One region of the Amycolatopsis sp. NPDC043889 genome, then DNA from elsewhere that is predicted to be linked to it. Evidence: riboswitches for the same ligand, from Rfam matches in the RefSeq annotation. Region 1 holds a riboswitch; each other region holds the start of a gene.
The links. Region 1 has a riboswitch for S-adenosylmethionine ahead of thrC (threonine synthase). Riboswitches for the same ligand answer to the same signal wherever they lie in the genome.
Positions count from the first base shown of each region.

Region 2: another riboswitch for S-adenosylmethionine. It lies ahead of AC0685_RS11920 (methionine ABC transporter ATP-binding protein); the one in region 1 lies ahead of thrC (threonine synthase).
Region 3: another riboswitch for S-adenosylmethionine. It lies ahead of AC0685_RS21340 (aminotransferase class V-fold PLP-dependent enzyme); the one in region 1 lies ahead of thrC (threonine synthase).

Region 1 is NZ_JBWKEC010000014.1:88,618-98,034, forward strand. It holds gene AC0685_RS24585 (ComEC/Rec2 family competence protein) at 1-1,454, shown strand, start outside; gene thrC (threonine synthase) at 1,472-2,737, opposite strand; SAM riboswitch class I at 2,751-2,884, opposite strand; gene holA (DNA polymerase III subunit delta) at 3,020-4,003, shown strand; gene rpsT (30S ribosomal protein S20) at 4,056-4,316, opposite strand; gene AC0685_RS24605 (EamA family transporter) at 4,676-5,554, shown strand; gene AC0685_RS24610 (VOC family protein) at 5,578-5,952, shown strand; gene AC0685_RS24615 (class I SAM-dependent methyltransferase) at 5,949-6,536, opposite strand; gene lepA (translation elongation factor 4) at 6,650-8,491, shown strand; gene AC0685_RS24625 (pyridoxamine 5'-phosphate oxidase family protein) at 8,541-8,987, opposite strand; gene AC0685_RS24630 (family 20 glycosylhydrolase) at 9,045-9,417, opposite strand, start outside.
Region 2 is NZ_JBWKEC010000004.1:350,323-359,739, reverse strand. It holds gene pth (aminoacyl-tRNA hydrolase) at 1-108, shown strand, start outside; gene AC0685_RS11945 (DivIVA domain-containing protein) at 267-626, shown strand; gene AC0685_RS11940 (DivIVA domain-containing protein) at 626-955, shown strand; gene AC0685_RS11935 (fatty acyl-AMP ligase) at 1,017-2,708, opposite strand; gene AC0685_RS11930 (ABC-F family ATP-binding cassette domain-containing protein) at 2,760-4,532, opposite strand; gene AC0685_RS11925 (4-(cytidine 5'-diphospho)-2-C-methyl-D-erythritol kinase) at 4,600-5,565, opposite strand; gene AC0685_RS11920 (methionine ABC transporter ATP-binding protein) at 5,685-6,695, opposite strand; SAM riboswitch class I at 6,908-6,998, opposite strand; gene rsmA (16S rRNA (adenine(1518)-N(6)/adenine(1519)-N(6))-dimethyltransferase RsmA) at 7,246-8,082, opposite strand; gene AC0685_RS11910 (GNAT family N-acetyltransferase) at 8,123-8,764, shown strand; gene AC0685_RS11905 (DUF222 domain-containing protein) at 8,853-9,417, shown strand, end outside.
Region 3 is NZ_JBWKEC010000011.1:37,322-46,738, forward strand. It holds gene AC0685_RS21320 (AsnC family protein) at 1-627, shown strand, start outside; gene AC0685_RS21325 (RluA family pseudouridine synthase) at 730-1,656, opposite strand; gene lspA (signal peptidase II) at 1,653-2,216, opposite strand; gene AC0685_RS21335 (hypothetical protein) at 2,241-2,876, opposite strand; gene AC0685_RS21340 (aminotransferase class V-fold PLP-dependent enzyme) at 2,896-4,260, opposite strand; SAM riboswitch class IV at 4,293-4,407, opposite strand; gene AC0685_RS21345 (M23 family metallopeptidase) at 4,536-5,219, opposite strand; gene AC0685_RS21350 (potassium/proton antiporter) at 5,351-6,829, opposite strand; gene AC0685_RS21355 (ArsR/SmtB family transcription factor) at 6,942-7,625, opposite strand; partial or broken gene AC0685_RS21360 (penicillin-binding transpeptidase domain-containing protein) at 7,669-9,274, opposite strand.

The DNA.
Region 1 (9,417 bases):
GGGTGATGGGGGCGGTCGGGCTGCTGGCGCTGGCACTGGGGCGCCGGGGTTCGGCGTTGCCCGCGCTGGCGTTCGCGGTGGCCGGGCTCGTAGTGGCCGACCCCGCGATGGCCGCCGACTTCGGGTTCGCGCTTTCGGTGCTGGCCACGGCCGGCCTGGTGCTGCTGGCGCCGAGGTGGGCGGAATGGCTGGTCGGACGCGGTGTCCCGGCAGGCTACGCCGAGGGGCTGACCATCCCGCTGGCCGCGTTCGTGGTGACGACGCCGGTCATCGCGGGCATGGTGGGATCGGTCAGTCTCGTCTCGGTGGTGACCAACGTGCTCGCCGCGCCGGTGGTCGCCCCGGCCACCGTGTTCGGCGTGCTCGCCACCGTCGTCGGCCCGTGGTGGCCGTCGGCGGGAAGGCTGTTGGTCCGCCTGACCGAACCCGAGGCGAGCTGGCTCATCACCGTGGCCCGCCACGGCGCCCGCGCACCGGGAGCGGTCCTGGACTGGCCGGACGGCTGGTGGGGCGGGCTTCTGGCGGCCGGACTGCTTGTCGTCCTGCTCGTCGCCATCCGGCTGCGGCACGCCAGGATCCTCCTGGCGGTCGCGCTGGCCGCCGGGTTGCTCGTCTTCGTACCGGTGCGAGTGCTGGCTCCGGCGTGGCCGCCGGCATCGTGGAGTGCCGTCGCCTGCGACGTCGGGCAGGGCGATGCCGTCGTCCTCGCCACCGGCGAGCAAGGGCGGGCGGTCCTGGTCGACACCGGGCCGGAACCGGGGCCGGTCGACGAATGCCTGAGCAGGCTCGGCGTCGACCGGGTTCCGCTGATCGTGCTGAGTCATCTGCACGCCGACCACATCGGCGGCCTCGAATCCGTCTTCGAGGGCAGGTCGGTCGGGGCGGTCGCCGTCGGCCCCGGCCGGGCTCCCGCCTGGGCGTGGCAGCAGGTCGCGGACGAGACCGCGCGCCGCGGGATTCCCTTGCTGGAGCTGGAGATCGGGCAACGGCTGGACTGGCCGGGGTTGTCACTGGATGTACTGGGGCCGCGGTATGTCACCGGTCGATCGGTCCGCGAACAGGACGGCACGGTGATCAACAACGGTTCCGTCGTCCTGCGCGCCGGGACCCCGGCGGGCCGGGTACTCCTGACGGGCGACATCGAACTCGCCGCGCAGGCCGACCTGATGGCCGAGGGGGCAGAACTGCGTGCCGATATCCTGAAGGTCCCGCACCACGGAAGCCGTTACACGGCACCGGATTTCCTCAACGCCGTCGCGCCGCGGGCGGCGTTGGTGAGCGTCGGCGCCGGAAACACGTACGGGCATCCGAACAAGTCCACTTTGGACAATCTGGCCGCCGTCGGCGCGTCGGTCGCCAGGACGGACACGGACGGCGACACCGCGGTCCTCGCCGACGCGCGAGGCCTCGCCCTGGTACGCCGGGGTGAGCCCCGCGGCCCGCCTCGTACTTGAGGCGGGCCGACGGGAACTCAGATGCCCAGAGCCTCGCGCACCGCGTCGGCCGAGGCGCTGACGGTGGCCTTGGGGCCGATCTTGTCCTCGACGGCGTCGAGGGTCTTGAGGCCGTCACCGGTGATCAGCAGGACGATCTCCTCGTCCGGGTTGAGCTTGCCGGTCTCGATGAGCTTCTTGGCCGTCGCCACGGTGACGCCGCCGGCGGTCTCGGTGAAGATGCCTTCGGTGCGGGCGAGCAGCCGGATGCCCTCGACGACCTCTTCGTCGGTGACGTCTTCGATCGCGCCACCGGTGCGGTTGACCACATCGAGGACGTAGGGGCCGTCGGCCGGATTCCCGATCGCCAGCGACCGGGCGATCGTGTCCGGCTTGACCGGTTGGACGACGTCGTGCCCCGCGCGGAAGGCCGCCGAGACGGGGGAGCAGCCGGTGGCCTGCGCGCCGAACACCTTGTACGGCGTCTCGTCGACGAGGCCGAGCTGCCCGAACTCGCGGAAACCCTTGTCCACCTTGGTGAGCTGGGAACCGGAGGCGATCGGCACCACGATCTGGGAGGGAAGTCGCCAGCCGAGCTGTTCGGCGACCTCGAAGGCCAGCGTCTTGGAGCCTTCCGAGTAGTAGGGCCGGACGTTCACGTTGACGAACGCCCAGCTCTCCTGCTCGGCGGCGAGCTGGGTGGCGAGCCGGTTCACGTCGTCGTAGTTGCCGTCGACCGCGATCAGGTCACCGTCGTACACGGCGGTGGTGAGGATCTTGGCGCGTTCCAGGGTCTTCGGGATCAGCACGACCGACCGCCAGCCGGCACGGGCCGCCGCGGCGGCGACGGCGTTGGCCAGGTTGCCGGTCGAGGGACAGGCGAGCACATCGAACCCGAACTCGCGCGCGGCCGCCAAAGCGACGGCGACCACGCGGTCCTTGAAGGAGTGGGTGGGGTTGCCGGTGTCGTCCTTGACCCAGACCTTCTTGACACCCAAGGCTTTCGCGAGCCTGTCGGCCTGGATGAGCCGGGTGGCGCCGGGTTCGGTGTTGGGGATCTCTTCGACATTCGAGGGAACGGGAAGGAGTTTCTTGTAGCGCCAGATGTTCTTCGGTCCGGCTTCGATGTCCTCGCGGCGCACGCGGCCGAAGTCGTAGGCGACTTCGAGCGGCGAGAAATCCTCGGCGGAAACGAATTCGGGAGCGAGCGGCTGCCGGTGTCCCTCTTCCTTCGACACCAGTTCGACGGCCGGTCCGAGATCCGGGGTCTTGGTGGTGGAGGTCGTGCCGAGGGTTGCGGTCATCGCGAGGTTCCTTTCCTCATCTGCCCCGCCGTGGGCGGGCCGGAATTGGCACCGTGTTCGTCAGCTACCCCGCGATCGCGGGATGACAGGCTGACGCCGGTTGCCGGGGCTTCATCGGGCCGTTCCCTCTGCCCCTCTGGATGAGCGGTATTCGATTGTCGGCACGCGCATGATCGCGTCGCCTCGCCAACACCGTACGACATGAGGCTCAGGTGGGGCCACAGTGCCCGCAACACATCACCGGACAAAGCACACGAGAGGAGGAGTGGCAGGATCGTCACCGTGACGACGCAAGCTTCCGCCCCATCGCCGCTGGTCCTGGTTCTCGGTGAGGAAGAGCTGCTGATCGAACGCGCGGTCCGCAGCGCCTCGGACGCGGCCAAGGCGGCCGACCCGACGGCGGATCTCACCCGGATCCGGGTGTCGGACCTCACAGTCCCAGCCCTCGCGGAGATGGTCAGCCCCTCCCTGTTCGCCGAAGGCCGGGTGATCGTCCTCGAGTCCGCGCACGACATCTCGCAGGAGCTAGCCGACGGGGTGATGGCCTACGTCAAGGCCCCCGCCGACGGCATCGTGCTCGTCGTCGTGCACAGCGGAGGCGGCCGGAGCAAGGCCGCGAAGGGGCTTCCCGCTGCCTTGAAGAAGGCCGGTGCGGAGGTTGTCGAGTGCCCGAAACTGACCAAGCCCGCGGAGCGGGAATCCTTTGTCCGCAACGAGGTCCGCCGGGTCGGCGGGAAGATCGACGGTGCGGCCGTGCTCGCGCTGATCGACGCGGTCGGTTCGGATCTGCGTGAACTGTCGTCGGCGGCGACCCAGCTGGTCGCGGACGCCGGCGGAACGGTCGACGAGCAGGCGGTCCGGCGCTACCACCGGGGCCGTGCGGACGTGAACGGGTTCGCCGTCGCGGAGAAGGCCGTCGCCGGGGACAAGGCGGCGGCGCTGGAGTCGCTGCGCTGGGCGATGCAGCTGGGCGTACCGCACGTGCTGGTCGCGGACGCCCTCGCCGACGCCGTCCGGACGATCGCGCGGGTGTCCGGTGCCGGTCGCGGGAACCCGAACCAGATGGCGGGTGAGCTGGGGATGCCGCCGTGGAAGGTGCGCAAGGCCCAGGGGCAGGCCCGCGGCTGGGGCCAGGACGGGCTCGCCACCGCGATGCGGGTGGTCGCCCGGCTCAACGCCGAGGTCAAAGGGGTCGCGGCCAACCCGGAGTACGCGCTGGAGCGCGCCGTCCTGGAGGTCGTCGCCGCCCACGGCGCAAGCCGCTGAACACGGCGAAGGGCCCCGGCGACGCGCGTCGCCGGGGCCCTTCGAAAGCCGATCAGAGAGAGTTCGCGCGCTTCGCCAGCGCGGACTTCTTGTTGGCGGCCTGGTTGGCGTGGAGAACGCCCTTGGTCACGGCCTTGTCCAGCTTCTTGGCCGCGTCCTTCTGCAGCTCCAGGGCCTTGGCCTTGTCGCCGGCGTCGGCGGCCTCGCGGAACTTGCGGATCGCGGTCTTCACCGAGGACCGGATCGCCTGGTTGCGCTGACGCGCCTTCTCGTTGGTGGTGATGCGCTTGATCTGCGACTTGATGTTGGCCACGGGGGCGCTCCTCTTGAATCTCTCGGTGGTTTCACCGCCGCGCTGTGACCGGCCCTGCGTGCTCGTGGGAGCGCGCGGGTTTCCTCCATGACGGAATGCCACACGACGGTGAAAGGCAAGCTTAACAGCCGTCCAGGGGTGGCTCGCGGCCACCTCGGGACGGGTGCTTGAGGTACGGTGCGGAGCGTAGTGCCTAGGGTTCCGCCGCCTGCCCGTTCAGCGAAACACACAATCAGGGCAGATGGGACAGGTCCGAGCGGCACCATCGGCGGGGCCGGAAGCGCCGCCGTTCATCTGACGGGACAAAAGCCTGGAGGACCGGTGTTTTCCGCGTGCGCGGAAAACGTGAAAGGTCCGTCGTGAACGCCACCGCCCTGTTTTTCGTCGTCATCGCCGCCGTCATCCACGCGGGCTGGAACCTCGCGGCCAAGCGGATCCGTCGTGGCGGAGCCCGGTTCGTCTGGGCTTACTACAGCCTCTCCGCGATCCTGCTCGTCCCCGTCATGGCCGTCTCGCTGGCCGTGGAGCCGCAACGTCCACAGTGGACCTGGCTGCTCGCCGCGGTGGTCACGGCGGTGTTCCACGTCACCTACGGGATCGTCCTCCAGCGGGGCTACGCCGTCGGCGACCTTTCCGTCGTCTATCCCGTCGCCCGCGGTACCGGGCCGCTGATCTCGGTGCTCGCGGCCGTCGTACTGCTCGGCGAGCGGCCGGGGGTGCTCGGCCTGGTGGGCGCGTTCCTCGTGGTCGCCGGAGTGCTGGTGATCGGGACCGGCCGGGCGTCGGCGCATGCCGACGCCGCCGATCGTGTCGCTCGCCGCAAAGGCCTGGTCTACGGAATGCTGACCGGGCTCACGATCGCCGCCTACACACTTTGGGACGCCCATTCGGTCACGGGCCTCGCGGTCCCGCCGATCGTCTACTTCGGAACCGGCGCGATCGTGCAGAGCCTCCTCATGACGCCGTACGCGCTGAAGGACCGCGAAGAGATCTCGTGGCTCTGGCGCGAACACAAGCGTGAGGTGTTCGTCGTCGGTGTGCTCTCGCCGGCCGCCTACCTGCTGGTGCTCTACGCCCTCCAGATCGCTCCGGTGAGCCTCGTCGCACCGGCGAGGGAGCTGAGCATCGTCCTGGGCGGCCTCGCCGCCTGGCTGGTCCTGGGGGAGGCGAACGCCGTCCGCAGACTGGCCGGGTCGGTGGTGGTGCTGGCGGGGATCACCGCGATTGCGATGGCCTGAACCCATCCGGTAGGGATTGAGCCATGGACGTGCTGAGCAGCAGGGTGCTGATCCACCCGAAGGACCTCGACGTGTCGACGGCGTTCTATCGGGACACCCTGGGCCTGGCCATCGACAAGGAGTTCCCCGGCGGGACGGTGTTCTTCGCCGGGAACGGGTCGATCGAGATCGTCGGTACCGGGAAAACCGGCCCGACCCCGGACGTCGCGTTGTGGCTCCAAGTGCGGGATCTGCCCGCGGCGCTCGAGGAACTCGCGGAGAAGGGTTTGGAGCCTGTCCGCGGGGCGCGGCGTGAACCCTGGGGTCTGGACGAAGCGTGGATCGCCGATCCGGACGGCACCAGGATCGTGCTGGTCGAGGTGCCGCGTGAGCACCCGTTGCGCACTGATCCGCGCTAGGCCGGCGGCTTGATCGCGCGCAGCTGAGCGGCGAGCGAGGCACCGAAGCCCGGCGGTTCCCAGGTCCAGGTCTGCAGGTCGGTGAAGCCGGCGGCGGTCACTTCGTCGGCCAGCTCGTGCCGGGACACCGGCAGCCACTTCTCGTGCGCCGACAGCAGCAGCCGCCCGCCGGGCCGCAAGACGCGGAACAGTTCGGCGAACCCGGCCGCCCGGTCCCTCCACAACTGCACGTTGTTGACGCTCAGGACCACGTCGACGCTCTCGTCCGGCTGGCCTGTGGAGTCCGCGGTGCCGTGCCGTAGCTCCACCTCGTCGCCGCAGCGGCGGCGCGAGCGGGCGAGCATCTCCGGAGAGGGGTCGACGCCGATGGCGCGGCCCGCGCGTTCGGCCGTGGCCTCAAGCCCGACGCCCGGGCCAGGGCCCACGACCAGGGCGGTTTCGCCCGACTCGATCGACGCCAGCTCGACGACGCGAAGTTCGGTGGCGGCGTTGCCGTGCTCCATCGCTCGGCCGCCGAACCGGCCGAGCAGTCCCCGGGGATGGCCGAACGTCCGGTCGAGTATCTGGGAGAGTGAAGTACTCATACTTCGAGGGCACCACAGCTCATCACGGGCCGCATCGGGGATGACCCCCACTCGCACCCGGAGCGGCATGGGACCATAGAGGTGGCACACCCCGACCTTCGCGAGGAAACCCGTTGACGACGTTCGCCGACACGACCTTCACGCCCCCGGAGCTCATCCGGAACTTCTGCATCATCGCGCACATCGACCACGGCAAGTCGACCCTGGCCGACCGGATGCTGCAGCTCACCGGCGTGGTCGAGGAACGGGCCATGCGGGCTCAGTACCTCGATCGAATGGACATCGAGCGGGAACGCGGCATCACCATCAAGGCGCAGAACGTGCGCTTGCCCTGGAAGGTCGACGGGCAGGACCACGTCCTGCACATGATCGACACCCCGGGCCACGTCGACTTCACCTACGAGGTCTCTCGCGCGCTCGAGGCGTGTGAAGGCGCCGTCCTGCTGGTCGACGCCGCGCAGGGGATCGAGGCGCAGACGCTCGCCAACCTGTACCTCGCGCTGGAGAACAACCTCCAGATCATCCCGGTGCTCAACAAGATCGACCTGCCGTCGGCGGATCCGGACAAGTACGCCGCCGAGATCGCGCACATCATCGGCTGCGAGCCCTCGGACGTGCTGCGCGTGTCCGCCAAGACCGGTGTCGGTGTCGGTGACCTGCTCGACGCGGTGGTGAAGCAGGTGCCCGCGCCGCAGGGTGACGCCGACGCCCCGGCACGGGCGATGATCTTCGACTCGGTGTACGACACCTACCGGGGCGTCGTGACCTACATCAGGGTCGTCGACGGCAAGATCACGCCGCGCGAGCGGATCAAGATGATGTCCACCGGCGCCACCCACGAACTCCTCGAGGTCGGGATCATCTCGCCGGAGCCCAAGGCGAGCAAAGGGCTGGGCGTCGGTGAGGTGGGTTACCTCATCACCGGGGTGAAGGACGTCCGGCAGTCGAAGGTCGGTGACACCGTCACCTCCGAACGCCAGGGCGCGAAGGAGCCGCTCGCCGGTTACCGCGAGCCGAAGCCGATGGTCTACTCCGGCCTGTACCCGGTGGACGGTTCGGACTACCCGGACCTGCGCGAGGCCCTGGACAAGCTCCAGCTCAACGACGCCGCGCTGGACTACGAGCCCGAGACGTCGGTGGCGCTCGGCTTCGGCTTCCGCTGCGGCTTCCTGGGCCTGCTGCACCTGGAGATCACCCGCGACCGGCTGGAGCGCGAGTTCGGCCTCGATCTGATCTCCACGGCGCCGAACGTCGTCTACGACGTGGTGCTGGACGACGGCAAGGAGATCCACGTCACCAACCCGTCGGACTGGCCGACCGGTAACAAGATCGACAAGGTGCTCGAACCGGTCAGTAAGGTGAGCATCCTGGCGCCGTCGGAGTTCATCGGCACGATCATGGAGCTGTGCCAGAACAAGCGCGGCACGCTGCTCGGCATGGACTACCTGTCCGAGGACCGGGTCGAACTGCGGTACAACCTGCCGCTGGGCGAGATCATCTTCGACTTCTTCGACACGCTGAAGTCACGGACGCGCGGTTACGCGTCGCTGGACTATGAAGAGGCTGGCGCGCAGGCGGCGGACCTGGTCAAGGTGGACATCCTGCTTCAGGGCGAGGGCGTCGACGCGTTCTCCGCGATCGTGCACAAGGACGACGCCTACAACTACGGCAACCGCATGGTGAACCGGCTTCGCGAGCTGATCCCGCGGCAGAACTTCGAGGTGCCGATCCAGGCCGCCATCGGCGCCCGCATCATCGCCCGCGAGACCATTCGCGCGATTCGCAAGGACGTGCTCGCGAAGTGCTACGGCGGTGACATCTCGCGTAAGCGCAAGCTGCTGGAAAAGCAGAAGGAAGGCAAGAAGCGGATGAAGACCGTCGGCCGGGTCGAGGTCCCGCAGGAAGCCTTCGTCGCCGCGCTGTCCACAGAGGACTCAGGCAAGAAGAAGCAGTAACGGCAGGCAAAAGGCCGCCCGGATCATGATCCGGGCGGCCTTTTGCGCGTCAGCGATTCCCGCTGATGCGGTTCGCCGTGACGAAGACGGCGACCCGGCGTTCGGCGGCCATCACGCGGTCGTACTCGTCCCAGTCGTCGTGGGTCCCCGTCGCCGCGATGAAGACCTCGCGCAGCAACCGGGGGAGGCCTGCCGGGTCGAAGTCCGGGTCCGGGTCGTCCGGTCCGATCAGGTGCGTGCTTCCCTGGACCGCCGCCCACTCCCAGCCGCGCCGGAAGGTGACCGTGGCGTGGCCGGCCCGGCGGAACAGGTCGAGTTTCTTCACCCCGCCCATCGCCACGAAGGCGACTCCCGGTGTCTTGGTGACCGGGTCTTCGAAGACGCCGGCGTTGACCACCGAGGAGTGGACGGTGCCGTCCGCGCGGACCGTCGAGACGGTCGCGAGTCCGTTTTCGCGCAAGGAAAGGGTGCGGACGAGTTCGAGGTCTGCGGCCATGGGGCCACCGTAGCCCGCCCGGCCAGGGGAAGAGGGCCGAGCGGACCAACGGAAGGATCAGCAGGTGCCGTTGTCGCGCCAGACACCCCATTGGCCGCCTGCGCCGGGTTCCTCGCCTTGCGTCCACCACTGCGCCGTCCACTTGTGCCCGTTGTGGGAGACGGTCGCTCCGCCGGTGTAGACCGAAGTACGGTCCCAGGCGGGGAGTGAGCAGTTGCCCGGGTTTCCGGATCCGGTTTCCCAGGGCACCTGGCTCGACTTGTAGTAGTCGAGGCCCTGGGCCTGCCACCGCGGGGCTTGAGCGCCGAGGCGTACCCGGAAGGTGTTCCAATCGTGGGTCGACCACGGTGACCAGCCGAGCTCGGCGTGCGCGGGGAGCCGGGGGAAGGCGAGGTAGTCGATGTTCGCCGGAGTGACCACGGTTTCGGTC
Region 2 (9,417 bases), on a different contig from region 1:
GTCGAACGCAAAGAACTCGCTTTCGAGATCGATCGTTGCGCCGACGCCGTTGAAGCGCTCATCAGCACCGGTCTCGCCGCGGCCCAGAATACCTTCCACGCTGGGTGAACCCGCTCACATGGCAGTGCGTTACAGCTCGTCACTCGAAGGCGTTTCACCACGCCCTGATCGAGTCGTGGAGTAGCGCGAGCTCTTCCGGGGAACTCTCAAACCCGTTAGGACGGAATGCGGAGATCGCATTCCCCACCGAAACCGGAGAGAGTTTCATGTCGTTTACGGCCGAAGACATCACCGGCGCCACTTTCCCGAACGCCCCGATCGGGCGACGCGGATATGCCAAACACGAGGTCGACGCGTTCCTGGAACGGATCGCCGACACGATCTCGGACCGGGACGACCTGACGGCCGCCGAGGTCCACCACGTCATGTTCTCGCGTCCGTTGATCGGTAAGCGCGGCTACGACGAACGCGAAGTCGACGATTTCCTCGACAAGGTCGAAGCACAGCTCGCCCACCGGACCGGCCAGCACGCGCTCGGTGTGCCCGGCGCCCGCGAAGAGGACGAAGCGACCGCCGAACGCGCCGTCCCGGACCGCGGCCCCGTCGAGTTCCTGCGGGAGCGCTAGTGCCCGTCACCGCCTTCGAGGCCAGAACCCGGCAGTTCGACCGGGCGCCGATCGGCGCCCGCGGCTATCACGAACCCGCGGTCGACGCCTTCCTCGAACGGGTCGCGGCGACCCTCGACGGCGATGACGACCTGTCGGTTTCAGACGTCCACAACGTGGCTTTCGCCAAAGCCCCGCTGTCGAAACGAGGCTACGACCCGGCAGCCGTCGACGCGTTCCTGCGAGACGTCGAGGGAACACTGGCCGGGTTGTCCCATTCCGCCGGCTACTACATAGCGCCTGCCTTGGAGCACACCCATACCCGCAAGCCACCTTGGCGACGCCGCTGACCACCGGGAGGTGCAGCGAAGGGGCCGGGTCCGCGATCTTCGCGGACCCGGCCCATTCGTGTCAGCTGGTCGCCGCGTTCTTGGCGATCTTGTCCGCGAACTGGACGGCGGTCGCGGCCCGCTTCACCTTGCCCGAGGGCGTCTTGGGCAGGCTTCCCGCCGGGAGCACCACGACCGCGAAGGGCCGCATGTCGACGGCGCCGCGCACCTTGGCCGCGACCTCCTTCGCCAGCGCCTTCTCCGCTTCCGGATCCCCGGCGAGTTTCGATTCGACCACGACGGCGAACCGTTCACGGCGGCTGCCGGCGTCGAGCCGCACGGCCACGGCGTTCCCCGCTCGGACCCCCTCGACCGAGGTCGCCGCGCGTTCGATATCGGTCGGGTACAGGTTCCGGCCGCCCATGATGATGACGTCCTTGCGACGGCCGCAGATGACGATCATGCCATCGACCAGGTAGCCGAGGTCACCGGTGAGCAGCCAGCCGTCCTCGTCCTGCGTCGCGAGCGGCCCTTCCATGGTCAGGTACCCCGGTGTCACGGCCTCGCCGCGCAGGCGGATCTCCCCGACCTCGCGTTCTCCGAGCACCGTTCCCTTGTCGTCGACGATCTCGGCCTCGAGCCCGTCGAGCGGCGGCCCGAGCACCGCGAACGACCGGACTTCGTCGGTCCCCCGGCGCGGGTCACCCTCGGGGACCGGCACCGCGCGGTTGTCCGCCTCGAGCGCGTCGGCCTCGACCACGTCCAGCGTCAAGCCGGTGAACAACGGCGCGAACGAAACCGCGAGAGTCGCCTCCGCCATGCCGTACGCGGGGAACACGCATTCGGCGGGCATCTTGAAGCGTGCCCCAGCCTCGACGAACGTCTTCACGGCTGTTTCGTCGATCGGCTCGGCGCCGTTCAGCGCGATCCGGAGCTTCGAGAGGTCGTACGCGTCGTCGTCCTCGACACGGGCCATCCGCCTGCCCACGATCGCGTACGCGAAGTTCGGCGCGGCCGTGGTCGTGCCGTTGTACTTGCTGATCAGCTGCGGCCAGATCAACGGTCCCGACAGGAACTCCAGCGGCGTGATCTTGACGAGCTCGACGCCGAACGTCATCGGCACCGTCAGGAACCCGACCATCCCCATGTCGTGGAAGGTGGGCAGCCACGAGACCATCACGTCGACGTCGAAATCGAACTCTGCCCGGTCGACCATCGCCTTGACGTTCGAATACAGGTTCCCGTAGGTGATCTGAACGGCCTTCGGGTCGGCCGTCGACCCGCTGGTCAGCTGCAGGAGCGCCGTGTCCGATTCGGCTGTCGGCACGGGCTCCGGCAGCGGTTCGGCCTCGAGCAGCTCGGCGATGACTTGGAAGGCGATGCCGTGCTCCGTGAGCACCGGCGCCAGCTGATCGAACGGCTCACCGAGCAGAACCAGGCCGGACCCGATCATCCGCAGCACGCGAACGGTGTCCTCGGCCCATTCGGCGAGGTCTGTGCGCTGCGTCGGCTGGTGCAGCATCGTCACGCTGCCGCCGGCGAGCCAGACCGCCTGAACCGTCGGCGCGATCAGCGACGGCGCCGCCGCCAGTACCGCGACCGCTTTGCCGGGTTCCAGCCCAGCCGCCACCAGACCCCCGGCGACCCGCTTGGCCTGCTCGTGAATCTCGGCCCACGTACGCCGAACCGGCTCCTTGGGCTCCCCGGTGACCATTCCCCGCTGCTGACCTCGCCCCGCCGCGGTGGCGACGAGCGTGTCCACGAACCGACTCATGCGCGTCACACTACTGTCCGCGCTGAACGGCCCGCTCGCCGTCGAGCGAACTCATTCGATCGCTTCGGAGGTCTCGAGCCACTGGGCCTCGACCTCCTCCTTCTCCGTTTCGACGGCTTTCAATTCGGTGTTCAGCTCGATGAGTTTCGTCGGATCGGTCGCCGCGGCGAGCAGCGCCGCATGCAGCTTCTCTTCCTTCGCGTGCAGCTGGTCGAGCTTGCGCTCGAGGCGGGACAGCTCCTTCTGGGCCGCCCGCTGTTCCGCGGCGTTCTTCCTGGGCGCGGAGGCCTGCGCGTTGCCGCTCTTTCGGTCTCCGCCGGCCTTCTCGAGTTTCTTGGCGCGCCGGTCGAGGTACTCCTCGATCCCGCCCGGCAGGTGGGTCACTTGCCCGTCCCCGAACAAGGCCACGATCGTGTCGCAGACGCGTTCCACCAGGTATCGGTCGTGCGAAACGACGACGAGGCTGCCCGGCCAGGAATCCAGCAGATCTTCGAGCTGCTGCAAGGTGTCGATGTCGAGATCGTTCGTCGGTTCGTCGAGCAGCAGCACGTTGGGCTCGGCCATCAGGAGCCGGCACAGCTGCAGACGGCGCCGTTCACCACCGGAAAGGTCCTCGACCGGCGTCCACTGCCTCGCGGCGGGGAAACCCAGCTTTTCGGCCAGCTGGGAAGCGGTCAGCTCCTGCTTGCCGAACACGACCCGGCCGGAGACCTCTTCGATCGCCTGCAGCACGCGCAGATCGCCCGGCAGGTCATCGAGCTCCTGGCGCAGATGCGCGAGGCTGACCGTCTTGCCCTGGATCCGTCGTCCCGTCTCGGGTTCCCTGTCGCCGCCGAGCAGCTTGAGGAGCGTCGTCTTGCCGGACCCGTTGACGCCGACCAGGCCGATCCGATCGCCGGGCCCGATCCGCCAGGTGACGTGATCGAGCAGAGTGCGGTCGCCGACGGTCAACGTGGCGTCCTCGATCTCCAGCACGGTCTTCCCCAGCCGACGGCGGGCGAACGCCTGCAGCTCGACCGAATCACGCGGCTCCGGCACGTCGGAGATCAACGCCTCCGCCGCCTCGACGCGGTATCGCGGCTTCGACGTCCTGGCCTGCGGACCGCGACGCAGCCATGCGAGCTCTTTACGTGCCAGGTTCTGCCGCTTTTCCTCGGCCGTCGCCGCAAGCCTCGCCCGCTCGGCCCGCGCGAAGATCCAGTCCGCGTATCCGCCTTCGTACTGCTCGACGCGACCGTTGGCGACCTCCCAGGTCACACTCGCGACCGTGTCGAGGAACCACCGGTCGTGGGTGACGACCACGACCGCGATCTTGCGGTTGAGCAGGTGATCCGCGAGCCAGCGCACACCTTCCACGTCGAGGTGGTTGGTGGGCTCGTCGAGGACGACGAGGTCCAGTTCACCGGTGAGGGCGGCCGCCAACGCGACACGGCGCCGTTCGCCACCTGACAGGTTCGCCGTCGCCTTCTCGATACCGAGAGCGGTGATGCCCAAACCATCCATAATGGACCGGACACGCGCGTCAGCGGCCCACTCGTGCTCCGCGCCGTAGCGCTCCAGCACGACGTCTCCGACCGTGCTGCCGTCGGGAAGTTCGGTCCGCTGGGTGACCACCGCCATCCGCAGGCCCCGGACTTGACTGACACGTCCCGCGTCCGGCTCGCTGATCCCCGCGAGGACCTCCAGCAGCGTCGTCTTCCCGCCCCCGTTGAGACCGACGACACCGATACGCTGCCCCTCCGCCACACCGAGCGAAACACCGTCGAGCAGCGGGCGCACCCCGAAGGACTTGCTCACCGACTCCAGGTTGACCAAGTTGGCCATGCCTCAGCCGATCCTTTCCAAAAAGCTCGCACCACAACGAATTAGTCGGTGTCCATTTCGGACACCCTCATGCGTGCACCCGAGGCGGCGACGGCCGCGGCGCGTCGTCTCCGCCGACCAGCCGGGCTCCGGGGACCGGCCCGTGCGCGACGCGCACCGTGCGACAGACACCCGCGCCGGACAGCTCCGCGGCCACCTCGACGGCCGACTGGGCGTCCGCGCACAGGAACGCGCAGGTCGGCCCGGATCCGGACACGGTGCCGGCGAGCGCCCCCGCGTTGACTCCCGCCCTCAATGTGCGACGCAGCCCCGGACGCAACGAGACAGCGGCCGCCTGCAGGTCATTGCCAAGAAGCAGCGCCAGCTGCCGCGGGTCGCCGGATGCCAGCGCCTCCACCACCGGAGTGTGCGAGCCGATTCGCGGCGGGCTGCCCTCTTCACGCAACTTGTCCAGCTCGCCGAACACCCGTGGAGTCGAAAGCCCACGCTGGTCGAAGGCCAGGACCCAGTGGAAGGTGTGCCTCGACAAGACAGGCACCAGCTGCTCGCCTCGGCCGGTGCCCAGCGCTGTCCCGCCGTAGAGCGCGAAAGGTACATCGCTACCGAGCTTCGCGGCGATACCCGCCAGTTCGTCCCGGGAGATGTCGAGCTTCCAAAGCGACGCGAGCCCCACCAGCGTCGCGGCCGCGTCGGCACTGCCACCGGCCATCCCGCCCGCGACCGGGATGCCTTTGCGCAACACGACTCTGACCTTGGACTCGCCGTCCGCCTTGCCGACGTGAGCCGCCAACGCCTGCGCCGCCTTCCAGGCGAGGTTGTTGGCTCCTGTCGGTACGGAACCTTCACCTTCGCCGTAGACCTCGACACCGGGGTCCTCGGTGACCGCGACGGTCACCTCGTCGGTCAGGGAAAGCGCCTGGAACACGGTCACCAGCTCGTGGTAACCGTCCGGGCGTACGTCACCGACCGACAGGTGCAGGTTGACCTTGGCGGGAACCCTGACGGTCACTGGGGGCGGTACGACGGCGAGCACGCGTCAAGCCTACGTGGCCGCTCCACTTGCGCTGTCACCAGGAGAAAGAGAACGGACGGGTCGGACGCGAACGGGCCGCCCGGACGAAATTCGTCCTGAGCGGCCCGTTCGCGGAGAAATCAGGCAGCGACACCCTGCGGCCCGCGGACCGGGTGGGTCACGTGGCCGCCACGTTCGGCGATCCAGGCGAGCGCGGCGTCCGCGCGCTCACCACGCACCCCGAGGCGGAACCGGCCGACCGGCGTGTCGCCGATCCGGGTCAGGCCGCCCCCGATGGTGGCGAGTTCGACGTCGAAGCGACCGGCGGCCTCCGGCAGCAGCGCACCGACCGAGGCGAAGCCGACGAGCACGACGTCCACCGCGCGGTCGTACTTCGAGGCCTGTGCCCGCCCGGTTTCGATGGCGGGAAGCAGCGCCTGCGCGGTCCGGCTGTTCGGGTCGGAGACCAGGTCGAGCACGGTTCCGCGTTCGATGATCGCGCCGGCCTCCAGAACCGCGACGTCGTCGCAGACACGGCGGACCACGCCGGCGTCGGGAGTGGTGAGCAGCACGGTGACGCCGAGCTCGGCGCGCGCGCGGTCGAGCACGGTCAGGACCGCGCCGGACTCCTCGGGCTGCACGCCCGCGGTCGGGTCGTCGGCCAGGAGCACGGACGGCCCGGCGGCCAGCGCCTTGGCGATGGCCACGCGGCGCAGCTGCCCCGCGGACAAGTCGCCCGGTCGCTGCCCCGCACGGGGGGTGAGCCCGACCAGGTCGAGCAGGTTGCCGACCCGGTTGCGGCGCTGCGGCCCGTCGAGGCCGAGCTGCTCGAGCGGCGAAGCGATGTTGCCGGCGATGGTGCGCTCGGCGAGCAATTCCGGCTTGGTGCTCACGACTCCGACCTGGCGCCGGATTTCGCGGAGCCGGCGTCCGTCGAGTGTCCCGGTGTTGAGGCCGTCGAGACGGACGACGCCGCGGTCGGGACGCTCCTGAAGACCGATGCACCGGGCGAGGGTCGATTTGCCGGAGCCCGCCGGACCGACGACCCCGAACAGCGAGCCTGCTTGGATGTCCACGCTCACATCGCGCAGTGCGACGACGGGATTTCCGTTGAGGGGAAAGGACTTGGACAGGTTTTCGACAGTGATCACGAAGGGCTCCATGCACATGGGGCGCTGCTTCTTTCGAGCGCGCCAACCGTCACCGAGTAACCGTCCGGGAAACGAACGGATTCAGAGATAAGGGAAAGGACTCAGGCAGTAACGGTGGAGCGTCGACACGCACTTACCGTGCGGCGACCTTCATCGACGACACGTCGCCTGGTCAGCAGGAGCGGGTGGGTGACCCTGTTCATTAGGCACAGCCTCCATCGGTCCTGGCGGTAGCACCTGCCCTGTGGAGGGTGGTTGCTGCGACTTCGGCGAGCCAGGTCTCTCAGTCGCTCGGGATGGCTTATTGAGTAAAACCGATCCCACTGGATGAAAGCAAGCGCGTAGGCGCAGATCACACGTCTGGTCGCGTCCATCATACAGGATGGGAAGTCCATATTATGAGACGCCAGTAGGCGTATCTACGTCACGACAGGCGCGCTGCCTGCTAAGACGAGGTCCGCCCACGCCGAATCGAGAGGAGGAATCACGCAGGTGCGCGGCCTTGGCCTGCCGCCGTTCGCGCGGCTCCGGTCACACCTGCGACACGTGGTCAGCCGGCGGCCGCGGCGATCCGGGCGAACTGATGAACGTCCAGCTGCTCCCCGCGAGTCTTGGGGTCGATACCCGCCTTTTCGAGCAGTTCCCCCGCGCGTTCGGCGGAACCGGCCCACGACGCCAACGCGGCACGCAAGGTCTTCCGCCGTTGCGAGAAGGCGGCGTCGACGACCGCGAACAGCCGTTCCCGATCCACGGACGACACCACGTCGCCCCGTTCGAACGCGACCAAGGCGGAGTCGACGTTCGGAACGGGCCAGAACACCGCCCGGGGCACCGCGGCGACCTTGCGCGTCTTCCCGTACCAGGCGAGCTTGACGCTGGGAACGCCGTAAGTCCGGCTTCCCGGACCCGCCGCCATCCTGTCCGCGACCTCGGTCTGGACCATTACGAGACCGCTGGTCAGCGACGGCAGTTCGGCGAGCAGGTGGAGCACGACGGGAACGGCGACGTTGTACGGCAGGTTCGCGACGAGCGCCGTCGGCCGCGCGGGCAGATCGTCCGCGGTGATCCGCAACGCGTCCGCGCCGACGACCGTCAGCCTTTCGCCCCCGCCTCGTTCTGCCACGGTGCTCGGCAGCCGCCCCGCCAGGACAGGGTCGATTTCAACCGCGACGACCTCGGCGCCGGTCGCGAGCAGCCCGAGTGTCAGCGAGCCGAGGCCCGGCCCGACCTCCAGGACGACGTCCCCTTCGCCGATCCCCGAAAGGTCGACGATGCGGCGCACCGTGTTGGGATCGTGCACGAAGTTCTGACCGAGCTTCTTGGTCGGACGTACGTCCAGCTCGGCCGCCAGCGCCCTGATTTCCGCAGGACCGAGCAGTTCAGTCACCCGACGATCGTAACCAGGTCCGGTAAGCCACGATTGGCCGGTGGACGACGTCGCACTCGATGGGGAAAAAGTCCGGCTGCGCGAATGGCGCCCGTCCGACCTCGGGCCGCTCCTCGACTTACTCGATCCCGCGCGGCCTTGGCACGAAACGAACGGGCCCTACTTCGGCACCCCGACCACAGCCGCCGCCGAATCCACGGCGCGCGAACTCACCACGATCAAGTCCGATCCGCCCGATCCCCGCACCAGCCTCGCCGTGTGCGATCTGAGCGACGGAAGGCTGATCGGCCGGGTCAGCTGGTACTGGGAAAGCAGGCAGACCGACTGGCGGCGGATGGGGCTGGTCATCTACGACGAGCGGTATTGGGGCGGCGGGTTCGGCACCGAGGCCTTGCGCATGTGGACGACCTACTTGTTCTCCCGCACCGACGCGCTCCGCCTGGACTTCGCCACGTTCTCGGGTAACCCGGGAATGATCGCCGTCGGGCGACGGCTCGGGTTCGTCGAAGAAGGCCGGTTCCGGCGCGCACGGCGCTGGTCCGGCGGCGTCCACGATTCCGTCGTCTACGGGGTGCTCCGCGAGGAGTGGGCCCGGATGCATCGCCAGGGCAAGGGCCCGGCCGGATCCGACCCCACCATCCGTATGGCTTTCCGAAGCGACACGCATCCCACTCAAGGGTGATCGGCGCAGGTTCGCACCGCCGGAGCGTGATGATCATCCACCCGATCGATACCGTGCATTCGTTCGAATCCGCCTCGACAATCGAGGGATGACCAGTACAAACATTCCCAAGACCTTCCCGCTCAACCTGCCGGAAGGTGACGCCGACCTGCTTCTCGACGAGTTGCAGACGCGGCTACGCGAAGGGCGACGTCTTGTCGCCGAAGTCGGCCAGATCCTGGCCGAGATCGAGTCACGTGGGGTCCGTGAGCTCTACGGACACAACTCGATCGCCGTCTTCTACGAGCATGTGGCCCGGGTACCTCGAGCAGAGGCTCAGAGAGTGACCGGCAGAGCGCTGGCGCTCAATTCGAGACGGGCGCGCGACGGCACGTCGATCGACCCCGTCGCGCCCCTGACCGGTACTGCGGCCACCACCGGCGCGCTGGCCGAGGCCAGCATCGACCGGATCGTCACGGTCATGAAGAGGCTGCCCGAGCACGTCACCGCGAGCGCACGCCTCGAGGCCGAGGAGGGCTTGGTCGAGCTCGCCCGCGTCGCGAGACCGCGCGACGTCACGGTGGCGGGCACAGAGCTGCTCGCACAACTGGACCCGGATGGAGGACCCAAAGACGACCCCGCTCCGCAAAGGCGGCGGAGCGACTTCTGGTTGC
Region 3 (9,417 bases), on a different contig from region 1:
TCGGGCCGCTACCCCGGCCCGCCTTCGGCCCCGGTACGCCAGCCGATGGCGCCGCCTCCGCGACCGCCCGCCCCGCCGCAGCAGCAGTTCGCGCCGCCCCCGATGGCGCCCGCCGACCCGGTGATGAGCACCTGGGGCGTCCCGCAGACCGCGTCCTGGGCACGCGGCGACGAACAGCAGGTCATGCCGCAGCCCGCCCCGGAGGGCAAGAAGGGCCGGACCGGTGACGTGATGGAGACCCAGGGCCTGGAGGGCGAGCAGCTCACCGTCCAGCTGCTCGAGGTCCAGGACCCGGCGGACTACCTGTTCAGCGCCGCGGGCTACTCGCTGGAAGCCGGGGAACGGTCGGTCGTGGTGCACACCGAGATCACCAACCGCGGGAACATCCCGTTCGTGTCGCTCCCGGACAACTACCTCGAACTGCTCACCGCGGACGGCAAGCCGATCGCGAAGGCGCCGGTCTCGCTGACGTCGCGGCCGCCGCACAAGATCGGCGTCCGGCCCGGGGAGACCCTGGGCGGGCACACCGTCTACGTGCTGCCGGACTCGACGCGCGTGGTCGCCGTGCGCTGGTCACCGCGGCCCGAGCCGGACGAGCGCACGCTGACCTGGTCGATCGACGATTAGCTCGCGGCGGCTCCCGGTGCCTTCGTGACTTGTGGTCCGTGAAGGCCTCCTTGCCTACTCTCAAGGTAGGGAAGGAGGCCTTCACGGACAGGAGACTCGCGCCTAGTTCTCGTCCTGCAGGATCCGCAGCGCGTTGGCCAGGTCGTCCGGGTACTCCGACTCGAACTCGACCCAGCGCCCGTCGGCCGGGTGGGCGAAGCCGAGCGTCTTCGCGTGCAGCCACTGCCGGGAGAGCCCGAGCTTGCGCGCCAGCACCGGGTCGGCACCGTAGGTCAGGTCGCCGACGCACGGGTGCTTGAGCGCCGAGAAGTGCACGCGGATCTGGTGCGTGCGCCCGGTCTCCAGTTTGATCTGGGCCAGCGACGCGGCGCGGAAGGCCTCGACGACCTCGTAGTGCGTGACGCTGGGCCGCCCACCCTGGACGACGGCGAACTTGTAGTCGTGCCGGGGGTGCCGGTCGATCGGCGCGTCGATGGTGCCGCGTGTCGGGTCCGGGTGGCCCTGCACGATGGCGTGGTAGCCCTTGTCGACGGTGCGTTCCTTGAACGCCCGCTTCAGCACGGTGTACGCGTGCTCGCTCTTCGCCACGACCATGACGCCGGTGGTGCCGGCGTCCAGCCGGTGCACGACGCCCTGGCGTTCGGCGGCGCCCGAGGTCGCGATGCGCAGCCCGGCGGCGGCGAGCCCGCCGACGACGGTCGGCCCGGCCCAGCCGGGGCTCGGGTGCACGGCGACACCGACCGGCTTTGAGATCACCACGATGTCGTCATCGTCGTGCAGGATCTTCATGCCTTCGACGGGTTCCGCGACGACCTCGACGGCTGAGGCCGGATCGGGCAGCGTCACTTCGAGCAGTCCGCCGGCGGTCAGCCGGTCCGATTTCCCGGCGGGCCTGCCGTCGAGGAGGATCTCACCGGATTCGGCCAGCTCCGCCACGACCGTGCGGGAAAGTCCCAGTAGTTTCGCCAGCCCCGCGTCGACGCGCATGCCGTCGAGCCCGTCGGGAACGGGCAACATCCGCGCGCTCATTCGCTCGCCGCCTTCTTTTTGTCCTTTGTAGACGTTCCATCGTAGTCCTTTCCCAGCAGGGAAAGGATCACGATGAGCACGCCGCCGACGCAGATCGCCGAGTCGGCGACGTTGAAGATCGCCCAGCCCTGCCCGTTCGGCGCGAACGCGGAGATCATGTCGACCACGTGCCCTTGCAGCGGGCCGGGCGCGCGGAAGATCCGGTCGGTCAGGTTGCCGAGCGCGCCCGCCAGCACCAGGCCGAGGCCGATGGCCCAACCGACCGAGCGCAGCCGCCGGGACAGCCAGACGATGGCGATCACGACGGCGATCGCGACCAGCGCGAGCACCCAGGTCAGCCCGGTCGCCATCGAGAAGGCGGCACCGGGGTTGCGCACCAGCTGGAAGTACACGAGCCCGCCGAGGAACTCGACCGGCTGCTTGCCCTCCAGCGTGGACACGGCGATCTGCTTGGTGAGGAGGTCGATCCCCCACAGCACCGCGGCGACGGCGAACACCACGGCGACGCGCTTCTTGGGCAGCGGTGGCGACGGTGGCGCCGTTTCGGGCTCAGTACTCACAGCCCCATTGTCCACTGAGCGTGTTCAGGACTCCTCGGCGGCCGTCTTCGGCCTGCTCAGCAGGGCCGCGAACGCCCCGGCGAGCACGACCAGCGACGAAAGCACCAGCGCGAGCTGTCCCTGCGCGAGCACGACCGCGCAGAGCACGAACGCCGCGGCCACGACCAGTACCAGCACGCTGCGCTCCAGCCAGGCGAGCCCGACGAGGCCCAGCGTCAACAGGATCGCGCTCCGGGTGTCACCGTCGAGATCGAATTCCCAGTAGCCGACCAGATCCGCCAGCACGATGGCGACCAGTCCGCCGAGCGCGATCGCGGCGACCTTCCACCAGCGCATGGTCTTTGTCCGGATGGCGTAGAACAGCACCGTGCCGAGGTAGACCGCGAGAACGGCGAACAGCCAGTCGTCGTTCCGGCCGGCGATGTCGAACGACGTGTCCAGCGCGGCGGCGGTCTCGCGGCTCATCTCGACCCCGCGCAAGGATCCGAAAACCCCACCATCACCGACCCCATACAGATTCTGGGTCAGGAACTGCTGCTCACCGGCGGGCGCGTAGGCGAACCAGCCCCCGGACCACATCCCGCCGAAGGCCACCACGATCAGCTGAGCGAAACCCAGCAACGCCAGCGGAAACCAGTAACGCGGTCGCTCGTTCCCCATGCGGGGAGAGGATAGTGGGTCAGGCGCAGAACGGGGGAAGTTCGCGCGGATCGTTCTCCGGCACCCAGCGGCCCTCCGGCTTCTCGTACTGCCAGCGCGCGCCGCGGGCGACGATCTGGCGCAGCGCCAGGACGATCCGGTCCACGTGCTCGGTGGTGCTGCCGAGGCCGAGGCTGACCCGCACGGCCTGCTGCCCCGTCGCACCGGCCACGGCGATCAGCCGCTTCGTCGCCACGTGCGCGCAGAACGCGCCGTCCCGCACACCGATGCCGTACTCCGCGGACAGCACCGCGGCGAGCCAGCCTGGGTCGAAGCCGTCGACGACGAAGCTGAGCGTGCCGACCCGGTCGACCGGCGCGTCGAACAGCCGCAGTTCGGCGAAACCGGGGATGGCGGCGAGGCCGCGACGCAGCCGCGCCAGCAGCTCCTCCTCGTGGGCGACGATCCCGCCCCAGTTCGCGGCCAGGGTCTCGCAGGCGACACCGAGCGCGTAGACGCCGACGGTGTTGGGCGAACCGGCTTCGTGCCGCTCGGCGCCGGAATTCCAGACCACGCCGAGGTTTTCGGAGTCACGGGTGACGAGCTTCGTCGCGCCGCCACCGGCGAGGTACGGCTGAGCCGCGCGCAGCCAGTCGGCGCGGCCGATCAGCGCGCCGGCACCGAAAGGCGCGTACAGCTTGTGCCCCGACAGCGCGACGTAGTCGACGTCGAGATCGCGGATCGAGATCTTGCGGTGCGGCGCGAGCTGCGCCGCGTCGAGCGCGATCCGGGCGCCGTGCCGTCGCGCGACGGCCGCGATCTCCTTGACCGGCAATAGTTCCCCGGTCACGTTGGACGCTCCGGTGAGCACCACCAGGCGCGGGCCCTGCGGGCAGTCCGCGAGCGCTTCGTCCACGGCGGACACCGCGGCGAGGCGGGTCCGAGGGGTTTCGATCCGGCGGACGTTCGGTCCCTTCCACGGCAGCAGCGCGGCGTGGTGCTCGGTGTCGAACACGACGACCGACGTGTGCTTCGGCAGGCTGCGCGCGAGAAGGTTGAAGGAATCGGTGGTGTTGCGGGTGAACACGACGGTGTCGGTCGACCGCGCGTCGACGAAGCCGCGCAGGATTCCGCGCGTGCGCTCGTAAAGCTTGGTCGAGACCTGCGAGGCGAACCCGGCGCCGCGGTGCACGCTGGCGTACCAGGGCAGGAATTCGTCGACCGCGGCACGCACCTTGTCCAGGCAGGGGGCGCTCGCCGCGTGATCGAGGTTGGCGTAGCCGATGTCGCCGCCGGTGACCAGCGGGACCCGCAGATCGGCGCACGCGACCGTCGGGATTTGGTGCGTGGCAACGGTTTCAGCAACTTCAGCGGGAGCGCTGGTGCGTTCGAGTGCGAGAGTCATCGTCATCCTCCGGGTCAGGGGACCCGACGAGGATCCCGCGCTTGCCCGTCGCACCACGCGACGAGCCAGGTCCTCACCCGGGGCACCCCACCGCGGTAGGAGGGTTGCCGGTCAGCTAGCCGGGGCTTGACGCTGACACTCGTGACCTAGGAACGAAGTTAGCGGATGAGCGGGCGATCGAGCCAGCCCTCGTCCGCATCTTGAGACGCCGCTCACGTGCTCCGCAAGCGGGAAGAACCGCTGCCCGGCGCCGCGCCGCGCCGGGCAACGGCCGGTCAGACCCGGAATCGGCCGGGCAGCGGGACGGTCGCGCGGGAGGAGACCTCAGTCGCTGTGCCGGAGTACTGATCGGTGCCCGCGGTGAACCGCCAGCCGCCGAAGGTCTTGCCGTCGACGGCTTCGCCGTAGGCCTCGGCGACCTTGGTCGAGACCTCGTCGTAGGACAGGCCGTTCCAGTTGCCCGCGCCGACCCCGAAGTCGCGCGAGTCGCCGCCCTGCACGGCCGCCGTGGGCAGGGTCCACAGGGTGAAGTGCACATGGGCGCCGGTGCTGCTGCCACCACAGGGCAGCGCGTTACCGGTCCGGCCGAGCGCGTCGCCGGGGGCGACCTTCTGGCCGTCGGTGACCGCGATGTTCTCCAGGTGGTAGTACCCGGTCCGCCAGCCGCCGTCGTGGTCGACGGTCACCCAGTCGCCACCGGAGCAGTGCTGGATCCGGACCGTGCCCGCCAGCGGGGCGCGAACGGTCTTGTCCCCGGGGCTGAAGTCGATGGCGTTCTTCACTCCGGACGTCCCGTTGTCCGAGTGGATCCCCGCCGAGTAGACCGACTGGCCCGTGTCGAAGGGGAGCCCGAACGCGGGAAAGGCCCCGGCCGCCGTCGCAGTCGGGGCGGCGAGAACCACTCCGACGAGCGCCACAGCGGCCCCCAGACCGGCGAACCGCACAGGAAGTTTCGTCACCTTGCGTACTCCTTACCCCGTGACACTCACCCATTCGATGGAGTCAGTTGCGGGGAAAGTAATTCAAAGGGAGTACGAAAGGGAAGAATTTTCTGAGATCAACCGACGAACAGCTGGTGCCGGTTCGTGACCTACTGGCCGGATTCGCCCTTCCACCTGGCGAGGCGGCCTGCGCGGTCGACGGCCCGCAGGCGTCGTTCGGCCGCGTCACGGGCTTCGGCGGTCGTCACGACGAGTAACTGGTCGCGTTCCTGGAGCCTGGTGTTCTTGTTCGGCGTGAAGCCGGAGCCGTCTCGGACGAGGAGGCTGATCGTCGCCCCCACCGGCAGCCGCAGTTCGGCCAGGTACACGCCGTGCATCTTCGATCCCGCGTGGATCCGGACCTGCAGGAGTTCCGCGCCCATCTCGTCGAGCGGCGCGGAGTCGACGTCGATCTCGTGCGCCTCGGCGTGCTGGGCCAGCCCGAGGATTCTCGCGAGCGGGGTCAGCGTCGCCCCTTGGAGCAGTGTCAGCACGATGACCAGCACGAACACCGCGTCGACCAGCTGCTGCGCGCCCGGCACCCCGGACGACAGCGGGATCAGCGCGAGCACGATCGGGACCGCACCGCGCAGCCCGGCCCAGGACAGGAACACCTGTTCTCGCCAGGGGATCTTGAACGGCAGCGCCGACAGCAGCACCGACAGCGGGCGGGCGAGCAGCAGCACGACCGCACCCGCGACCAGGCCCTGGACCAGGCTTTCGAAGATCCTGCTCGGCGAGGCGAACAGGCCGAGCAGCACGAACAGGCCGATCTGCGCGAGCCAGCCGAGCCCTTCGGCGAAGGACAGCGTGTCCGACCGGTGCGGCAGCTTCGAGTTCCCCAGCACCAGGGCCGCCACGTAGGTGGCGAGCAGGCCCGACGCGTGGGCGAGCTGCCCGCTCGAGTACGCCACGACGCACACCGCGACCGTGGCCAGCGGGTACAGACCGGTGGCGGGAAGCGCCGCCCGGCGCAGCGCGAACACCCCGCCCCAGCCGAAGGCCAGGCCGATCACCAGCCCGGCGGCGAGTTCGTAGACCACCAGCAGCGGCAGCGACCAGTCGATGGTCGTCCCCTCGGCGAGGACGACGACGGCGATGTAGGCCGGGGCGTCGTTGATCCCCGACTCGATCTCCAGCGCGCCGACGAGCCGCTTGCCGATCCCCGCGGATCTCAGCACCGAGAAGACCGCGGCGGCGTCGGTCGAGGCCAGTACCGCGCCCCACAGCAACGCCATCCGCCAGTCCAGGCCCAGTAACCAGTGCAGGGCGGCGCCGGTGACCGCGATGCTCACCACCACGGCCACTGTGGACAGTGCGATTCCGATGCCCAGCGAGGGTTTCACGGCCGACCACCGGGTGGTGAGGCCACCTTCGGACAGGATCATCACCAGCGCGGCGAGGCCGAGCGACTGGGTCAGCTCGGGGTTGTCGTACTGGATGCCGAACCCGGCTTCGCCGAGCAGGACCCCCATGCCCAGGTACAACAGCAGCGAAGGAAGGCCGACCCGGATCGACACCCGGACGGCGATCACGGCGACGAGCAGCACGGCCCCGCCGGTGCCGAGAATGAGCGGGAGTTGCTCCATGTCGCCTCCCGTTCCGGTCGCCGTGAGGGCTCCAGAATAGTGAGGCGGTGCTCGTCACTCGTCCGTGTACCGGCCGAAAACCGTCCGGACAGCCTGTGTTACAGACTGTCCATTACGGACTGCGCAGGGCCACCAGGTCGACGCCGAGTTCCGCGAACGGTTCTTCCGCCGCGGGCAGGACTTTCACCGCGCGGTTGCCCTCACGGGACAACCAGCCGGCGCTCACTCCGTGAGACAGTAACGCCGCGGGGGCCCGGCCCGCCAAATGATCACGCCGGACCGTCCAATCCAGACAGTCACGCAGCATCGGGCGGCGGCCGCCGTCGATCTCCACCCCGAGTGCGCCGAGCACCTCGCGGCCGCGATCGGTCAGCGTCAGGCCGCCGGCGTCGTCGATCAGCCCAGTGGCGAGCATCCCGTCCCGCAGCGCGACGCCGACCGTCCCGGCGAGGTGGTCGTAGCAGGTCCTGGCGAACCCGAGCCGCTTCACCCGCACGGACGACCGCAGCCCCTTCACCGGCCGATGCTCGGCGTGCTGCGCCAGACGCTCGATCAGTTCCGCCACCCGGGGGTCGGCTATCCGGACGTAACTGTGCCTCCCCTGCTTGACCCGCACGACGAAGCCTGCCTCGGTCAGCTTCGTCACGTGCTCGCTCGCCGTCGACGCGGCCACCTCGGCCGCGCCTGCCAGCTCGGTCACCGTCCAGGCACGCCCGTCGAGCAGCGCGAGGCACATCGACGCGCGGCTCGGATCGGCGAGCACGGCCGCGACCTCGGCCAGGGCGATCGTCTCCATGCGTCCACCGTAGAAGACCCACGGTTCGGCGACCGCCGAAGCGTCAGCCTGCCAGGAACTTCGCCGCCAGCTGCACCGCGGGTTTGGAGTCGTTGGAACCTTCGAGCATGACGGCGAAAGCGACGTCCCCGCGATAGCCGACGAACCAGCCGTTGGCGTCCGCGCCCGACCCGAACTGCGCCGTCCCCGTCTTGCCGAAGACCGCCCCGCTGCCTTTCAGCGCCTTCGCGGTCCCTGTCGTGCAGACCTCGCGCATCATCGCGCGGACCTGGTTCAGCACTCCGGCCGGCGGGGCCTGGTACCCGGCGTTGACCTTGGTCTCCAGCCCCTGCCACAGCTTCGGGACCACCGGCTTCCCCGTGGCGACCGTCGCGGCCATGAGCGCCGCACCCAGCGGGCTGACCTGGACCCTGCCCTGCCCGATCCCGGCTTCGACCTGCTCGTCACCGCTGCCGGACGGCTCCACCTTCCCGGTCTCCGTCGCGAGGCCCGGGATCTCGAAGTCGGCGTTGAGGCCGAACTGGCTTGCGGCCCTCGCGAGTCCGTCCGCGGGCAGCTGCTTGGCGAGCCGCCCGAAGGTCGTGTTGCACGACGCGGCGAACGCCGTCTTCAGCGGGACGGTCCCCAGGTCGAACCCGTTGTCGTTCTTGAGCGTGCGGGTCCCGATCTGCTCACTGCCCGGGCAGGCCAACGGGGAGTCGGCGGTGACCCCGCCCTGCTGCAACGCCGCGGTCGCCGTGGCGATCTTGAAAGCCGAACCCGGCGAGTACAGGCCGTTGAGCGCATCCGGCCGGTTCCCGGCCGCGCCGTTCTGCGCGACCGCCAGGAGTTCGCCCGAAGTCTTCATCGCGACGATGATCGCCGGCCCTCCGAAGCCGTCGACGGCTTTCTGGGCGGCTGCCTGAGAAGCCACGCTCAAGGTCGAGGTCAACGGTTTGCCGGTCTCAGCGGTCTGCCCGAAGAGCGTTTCGACCGGCTTCCCGGAGGCGTCGACGCGCGACACGGTGACGGTGGCCGGGGTTCCGCTGCCGCCGTTCTGCTCGGAGGCGACCTTGGCCAAGGCCCCCTGCAGGATCGGCGCGACGCCCGCCGCGTCGCCGCCGACGAGGGCCTTGCCGTCGCGGTCGGCCACGACCGGTTTGGCCGAAACCGGGGCGACGGCGAGCCGCTGCCCGGCTTCGAGCTTCGGGTGGATCACCGACATCGCCCAGCGGACGACCCATTTCCCGGCGTTGCGCACCAGGTCCAGCTTGCCTTCGTATTTCCAGACGCTGCCGCCGGCGAACGTCCACGCGGCGTGGAAAGGTGGCCGACGTCGAGGGCGCGTCACCCGGCGTCGTCGGGACCTCGCCGAGAGACGTCTTGACGGACGCCCCGTTGAGCGTGTTGCGCGTCCCCGCCCACGCGGTCGTGGCCTCCGCCGGATCGTCGACCGGGGCGGTGGTCAGGTCACCCATGTCGAACAGCCGCAGAAACCGGCCGGCGACCTGCGCGGGGCTGTCCTGCGCGTTCGCGGTGGACTCCCCCGGGCCGACGGCGGCCGCAGGCGCCCGGTCCTCCTTGACCAGCAGCACCACCGCGGCCACCACGATGGCGACGACCGCCAGCGCGGCGCCGATCAGGATCCCTCTTTTCCGGGCAGGACTCATGGATTCGCTCTCCCCCATACGGCGCGCCCCTCGCGCGCCCCCGGGCGCCAGCCTGCCGATTTCCCCCGCGCAAGGCGCGCTTCCGGCGGGAAAGCGGCTATACCGAATCCTTTTCGTGATCCCGGTGATCGGGACCCGCCCCG